Regions from separate parts of the Kushneria marisflavi genome, predicted to be linked through region 1. Evidence: predicted binding sites of a transcription regulator. Region 1 holds the regulator's gene; each other region holds the start of a gene.
The links. The regulator PhoB, encoded in region 1, activates phosphate uptake and scavenging genes when phosphate is short. The targets are predictions, from matches to a motif close to TGTCATANNNNTGTCANA.
Positions count from the first base shown of each region.

Region 1 (2,273 bases):
TACTGGTCTGCTTTACCAACGCCTATACCATCATGCTGTCGTTCGGGGCCGCGGCGCTTGCCGCCAGCTATCCGTTCATGAAGCGCTATACCCATCTCCCGCAGGTGGTACTGGGCGCGGCCTTTGGCTGGAGCATTCCGATGGCCTTTGGCGCCGAGCAGGGCCATGTGCCGGCCGTGGCCTGGTGGCTCTTTTTTGCCAATATCGTCTGGACGCTGGTCTATGACACCTGGTATGCGATGGTCGACCGTGACGATGATCTGAAAATCGGCATCAAGTCGACTGCCGTGTTGTTCGGCCGGATGGATCTGGTCATTCAGGGCGCGCTGCAGGTGCTGATGCTGATGCTGCTGGCGGTCGTGGGCCGCCTGGAGGAGCTGGATGGCTTCTACTGGGCATCGCTTGCCGCCATTGCCGTCGTGTTCGTCCATCAGCAGCGATTATGTCGCACACGTACCCGCGAGGGCTGCTTTCAGGCCTTTTTGAACAATCATTGGGTAGGAATACTGCTCTTTGCCGGCATTGCACTGGCAACCTGGCAGGCTTAATCCTCTGGAAGCGATGGCGTCATTCCCGGCGGGAGTGTCATAAAGTTGTCATATGAAGACGTTTGAATGACGATCACATGACGAAGCCCGTGACCGACCGCCATCGCGTTGGTCATCTCGTCAGTCGCCATCGCTATCCGGCAGGGGAAGCCACTCATGTCCAGAACCGTTTTAATCGTCGACGACGAAGCGCCGATTCGTGAAATGATTGCCATGGCGCTCGAGATGGCGGACTTTCGCATTCTCGAAGCCGAAGACGCCATCACCGCCCATGAGCTGGTCGTCGACGAGCGCCCCGATCTGATTTTACTGGACTGGATGCTGCCCGGCGTCAGCGGCATTGATCTCGCGCGTCGCCTCAAGCGCGACCCCATTACCCGCGACATCCCGATCGTGCTGCTGACGGCCCGCAGCGAAGAAGACAACAAGGTTCAGGGGCTGGAAAGCGGCGCTGATGACTACATCACCAAGCCCTTTTCTCCCCGTGAGCTGATCGCTCGCCTAAAGGCCGTGCTGCGGCGTACGACGCCGGCCGGTGTCGAGGAAACCGTCGAGGTCGGTGGGCTGATGCTTGATCCCGTCAGCCATCGCGTCAGTGTGGATGGACAAGCGCTCGAGATCGGACCAACCGAATACCGCCTGCTGCAGTTCTTCATGACCCATCAGGAACGCGCCTACACCCGTACCCAGCTGCTTGATCAGGTCTGGGGGGGCAATGTTTATGTCGAGGAGCGAACGGTGGATGTTCACATTCGCCGGTTGCGAAAGGTGCTGGGAGATGCCCATCAGCACCTGGTGCAGACCGTACGCGGTACCGGCTATCGCTTCTCGTCGCGGTAGCCGGCATGCATTACTGGCTCAACGAACTCTGGCGCCTGGCCTATCTGGCCGTATGTTTTACCATCCTTGGCATGCTGCTGGGCTATCCGGGCTGGGGGCTGGCTCTGGGACTGGGCATCCATCTCGCCTTTACCCTGAGACATCTAAGGCGGCTCTACCGCTGGCTGGAAGCCCCGGTAGAACAGCGCCCGCCCGATGGCGAAGGGGTATGGGGGGATCTGTTCGACCGACTCTATCGCTATCAGAAGGGCCAGCAGCAGCTGCAAAACCGCCTGCGCTCGGTATTAAAGCGTGTTCAGGAGTCCGCCGAGTCGATGAGCGAGGGGGTGGTAATGCTCGATTCGCGCGGCTGTCTGGACTGGTGGAACAGTACCGCCGAGCGGCTGGTCGGGCTGGATAAACATCAGGACCGCGGCCATCACCTGACCAACTATCTGCGTGATCCTGACTTTATTCGCTACTTTCGCAAAATGGATTACAGCGAGCCGGTCACGATCAATGCCCCCACCAATGACGCCCGCACGCTGGCATGTCAGATCACCCGCTTTGGCGATGACGAACGTCTGTTGATCATTCGGGATGTGACCCGGCTGCAGCGTCTGGAACAAACTCGGCGCGACTTCGTGGCCAATGTCTCCCACGAGCTGCGCACGCCCCTGACGGTACTGACCGGCTACGTCGAAACCTGGCAGGACAACGATGATGCACTGCCCACCTCGTTCAAGCGCGGCCTGAATCGCATGCAGGAACAGACCGTACGCATGCAGCATCTGGTCGAGGATCTTCTGACCCTGTCACGGCTCGAGACCAGCGAGCGCCATCACAAAGAACGCTCCATTGACATGGTGGCGCTGTGTGAACAGATCGCCGAGGACGGGCAGGAAC
Region 1 is NZ_CP021358.1:2,053,680-2,055,952, forward strand. It holds gene ubiA (4-hydroxybenzoate octaprenyltransferase) at 1-548, shown strand, start outside; gene phoB (phosphate regulon transcriptional regulator PhoB) at 705-1,388, shown strand; gene phoR (phosphate regulon sensor histidine kinase PhoR) at 1,394-2,273, shown strand, end outside.

Region 2 (2,273 bases), 700 kb from region 1:
GGCACCGATGGCCTGACGGTCATAGGTCTCACCGGGACGGTTGGCATCGCTTTGCTGCCAGCGTTTGTTCGACACAAACTTGTAGATATATTCGTTGCGGCTGTCATGGCCGGTATAGAAGGTCAGCGGCATGCCTTCGACGACCCGACCGGGCCAGCAGCCCTCATGACGAAAACGCCCCAGTGCCGTGCGCTTGTAGATGGTGCTGTCAGGGTCGTAGGGATCGATTTCCACGATGTAGCCGAAACCGCGAGCCTCGTTGCGATAGTCCCGAGCGGGATCATCACCCTGCGGCGTATTGTCGAAACGACTGAACTCCCCCTGCTCGCCGTCATTGGCGCTTTCCCAGCCGTAGCGGCCACGCTCGCCGTTGATGCCCAGACGAGCCTGATCGGCCGTCAGCTCGCCACGATTGATAAACACCTCGGGCCAGTTTTCCTCGCAGGTCAGGTAGGTACCCCACGGCGTGTAGCCACTGGCACAGTTGTTATTGGTGCCGCGAACATGTGTGCCTTCGGGCGACCAGGCGGTCACCACCCAGGGCGTTCCCGCCACGGGCCCTGCCAGCGCCATGGGCGTGGCCGAGGTAATGCGTCGGTTATGGGCATCGTCGGCCACGGGCGCCCAGTGCCCCTCGTCATCGCGCCGCAGTCGGACAATCGCGACACCGTGGGCATTGATCTCGGTACGTGCCTCATCGGCCGGACGCGCCCCCTCGGCCTTGTGGGTCGGCCCTCCCTGCGGGGCCCAGAGCGCGCCCTGATCGATATATTCGTGATTGATCGCCAACAGAAAATCACGTGAGGCATGCTGCGTATCAAGCGCGAAGTGGTACATGCCATCGTGATGCATGCCCATGGCACGTGCCTGAAAGGCTGGTGTCATGCGCATGTCCTGCTGCCAGCCGACCGTACGGCCATCCAGCGGGGTGCCCCAGGGCACAAGAACCTGAGCGGTATAGCCTTCGGGAACCACAATGCCATCCGTCATGCTGCCGGGGAGCGATTCAAAGCCCAGTGTCAGCCGGCGTCCCGGTTCGGCGCCGGCCTGACGGATGACGCTCCCAAGGCCAAAGTCGGTAAACAGTGTGGCAGCCGCCAGCCCCAGGCTTCCCTGCAGCATGCGCCGACGCGACATGTAGCGTGCCATGACGGAGGAAAAGGGGCGGTTATCGCTATCATTGTGGTTGTCATGATTCTCGATTTCCTGACTCATGCCATCGTCTCCCGTGGATTGATCGATGGCCGAGATTACGACGATATCATGACAGGTTTTTGACACCCCAATGGTCGGGACAGCCTCGACACTGTCCCGGGCGACAACCGGCTACCTTAAACCGGTTCGGACAGCCGCTTCGCCGCCATACGAATATAATGCTCGCTTTCCGCCCAGCCCAGACAGCCATCGGTGACGGAAACGCCATAGCGCAGCTCAGCGCCCATGGGTTGCCTGCCCGTTTCCAGATGACTTTCGAGCATGATGCCGACCAGTGATGACATGCCATTGAGGCGCTGGCGGATCACCTCATCGAGTACCAGCGGCTGTCGAGCGGGATCCTTGCCACTATTGGCATGAGAACAATCCACCATGATGGCGCCTGAAACGCCCGCCGCCCTGAGGGCCAGAGCAGCCTTTTCAACGCTTGGCGCATCGTGATTGGGGCCGTGATGCCCGCCGCGCAGGACCAGATGGGTGTCAGGATTACCGGGTGAATGCAAAAGCGCCGGCTGACCGCTGTCATCAAATCCCGGGTAGCGATGACCATGCTGGCTGGCCCCCATGGCATCGATGGCCACCTGAATGCCGCCGTCAGTACCATTCTTGAACCCGGTGGGCATGGGCAGCGCACTAACCATTTCACGATGGATCTGCGACTCGGTCGTCCGTGCCCCTACGGCAGCCCAGCTGATGAGATCATCCATATAGGCACTCAACATGGGCTGAAGCAGCTCGCAGGCAATCGGTAGCCCCAGCGCCGTGATATCCCGCATAAGCCGGCGCGTACTGGAAAGCCCTTCAGCCATGTTGTCACTGCCATCCAGGTGCGGGTCATACACCAGTCCTTTCCAGCCAACGGTCGTTCGTGGCTTTTCAACGTAGACGCGCATGACCAGCACCATGCGATCAGCCACTTCGTCGGCGAGCCCTTTCAGGCGGCGGGCATAATCCAGCGCGCTATCACGGTCATGAATGGAACAGGGCCCCATGACAACCAGCAGACGCGAATCCTGACCGCTCAGGATATTGCGGATCGTCTGTCGCTGTTCAGCAAT
Region 2 is NZ_CP021358.1:2,750,954-2,753,226, reverse strand. It holds gene B9H00_RS12580 (PhoX family protein) at 1-1,215, opposite strand, end outside; gene B9H00_RS12575 (3-deoxy-7-phosphoheptulonate synthase) at 1,332-2,273, opposite strand, start outside.
Region 2: B9H00_RS12580 (PhoX family protein) is a predicted target of PhoB. The motif match lies at 1,263-1,280, and genes of this name have one in related genera.

Region 3 (2,273 bases), 1.3 Mb from region 1:
TTGTTTTCAAAGATCAGGGTCTGAATCGAGCGAAACAGCAAAAAGGCAATCACCCCGGCGGTGACCGGCGAAACCACCCAGCTCGAAACAATCTGGCCAACCTCACCCCACTGCACGGAACTCGGCCCCAGACCTGCCACGGCAAAGCCAACGATCGCGCCGACCACCGAGTGGGTGGTGGATACCGGCCAGCCCTGCTTTGAAGCAATCATCAGCCAGATGGCGGCAGCCAGCAGTGAAGACAACATGCCATAAACCAGATACTGGGGTTCACTGCTGAGCAGCGTGGGGTCGATGATGCCGTTGCGAATGGTGGCCGTCACCTCACCGCCGGCAAGCCATGCCCCCAGAAATTCAAAGACAATGGCGATACAGATCGCCTGACGGATGGTAATGGCCTTGGAGCCCACCGAGGTGCCCATGGCATTGGCAACATCGTTGGCGCCAACCCCCCAGGCCATAAAGAAACCGAAAACGCAGGCGAGAAGAATAAAGAGCTCGCCATGCTGTGCGATGATGGTCATAGGAAAATGTCGTTATCCGAACTTCGGTACCCGATGATGACGTGCACCTATCGGGCCAAAAGGATTTGCAGGCGGCTGCCTACGCGTTCAGAGCGGTCAGAAACCTCACCGATCCAGTCAATGATCTGATAAAGAAACATGACATCGACGGGGGGGAGATTTTTTTCCAGCTCAAAAAGGCGGCGCCGGATCATGACCTGCTGATCGTCGGCCTGGTGTTCAAGTTCATGGAGTTTTCGAATCTGATCGCTCAGAAGGTCGGAAACATTGCGTCCGAAGCCTGACTCGAGCAGATCATCCAGCTCGGCCAGCGCCTGGCGGGCCTGATGGACGGTGGCGACAGCTGTACGCACATACTCCTGAAAGATGTCCTCCATCGCCTCGGGAATACGCATGCGCCGACCCAGCATGATCCCGGCGATATCCTTGATCTTGTTGGCGATCTTGTCCTGTACACTGATCAGTTCAAGCAGATCGGAACGTGAGACCGGCAGGAAAAGGCTGTTGGGCAGATTCATGCGGATATGGGTTTTCAGTTCATCGGCTTCATGCTCGCCGTTACTGATGCTGTTGCGAATTTCGGCGGCACGCGCCCAGTCCTGCTCAAGGGTCGCCTGAAAGAAGACCGGCAGCAGATCCGCGCACTCGACCGTCTTGTCGATATGTTCAAGCAGCGGTTGGAACGGCGACCGCCCGAACAGCGCTGAAAAGGGATTGGATGACACCATGGTGATTTCACTGCAATGAAAAATGGCGTCACCAGTATATTTATCTGACTACCCTGCGTCATGAAAATTTAACGTTTGGCCCCAGGATAGAGCGAATTAACACATGAATCCGAGCACACAAGGCGACGATACGGACACAAAAGCCCCTGAGACCCCTCAGGAGGTAGAACTCAAGCTGGCACTGGGCCTGGACAGCATCGAGGCGCTCAAGGCGCATCCACTGTTGAAGAACACGGTCTGCGAGACGCACCGCCTGGCCAATGTCTATTACGACACCCCCGAGCGCGCCCTCGAGCAGTACCGGGTGGCGCTGCGACTGCGCGGCGACGGCCAGCGCTTTGTTCAGACGGTCAAGACAGCCGGCCACGGCCATGGCGGCCTGCACACCCGCGGCGAATGGGAAATTCCACGCGATCAGGAAAGTCTGGATACGCACTGGCTGGCAGGACTGGGGGTCACCCCGTTTGAGCAGGACGCTGTTCGAGAGCACCTGGCACCGGTCTATCGCACGGACTTTCAGCGCACGCAATGGCTGCTTGAACATGACGACAGCCACATCGAGCTGGCGCTGGACATCGGTGACATTGTTGTCGGCGAGCGTCGAGTGGCCATTCATGAAGTCGAACTGGAACTCAAGGGCGGCCGGGAAGCGGCGCTCTGGTCACTGGCCGATCAGCTGGCCGAACAGTGTGCCCTGCGCCCGGCGAATGCCAGCAAGGCCGCGCGAGCCGTTGCGCTGCGCGAGCAGCACTGGCAGCTTCCGCCCTGTGCACTCGACATGCCGGAGCAGTGCCTTGAGCGCGCCATTCTGGCGCTGGACGCCTTTCAGGACAGCCAGCAGCAGACGTTTTTATATGCCGCACGTCAGGCTCTGCTCAAACTGGTGCGTCATGACGATCCCAATGTGGCCATCCTGGCTGGCCGGCTGGCCGAGTCGCTGTCTCGTACCGAGTGGCTCGACTGCCGCTTTGGCCAGCAGTGGCTGCTGTTGATGCAGCGCCTGTACCGTCAGTAGGTCATC
Region 3 is NZ_CP021358.1:802,936-805,208, forward strand. It holds gene B9H00_RS03720 (inorganic phosphate transporter) at 1-524, opposite strand, end outside; gene B9H00_RS03725 (TIGR00153 family protein) at 572-1,252, opposite strand; gene B9H00_RS03730 (CYTH domain-containing protein) at 1,356-2,267, shown strand.
Region 3: B9H00_RS03730 (CYTH domain-containing protein) is a predicted target of PhoB. The motif match lies at 1,309-1,326, and genes of this name have one in related genera.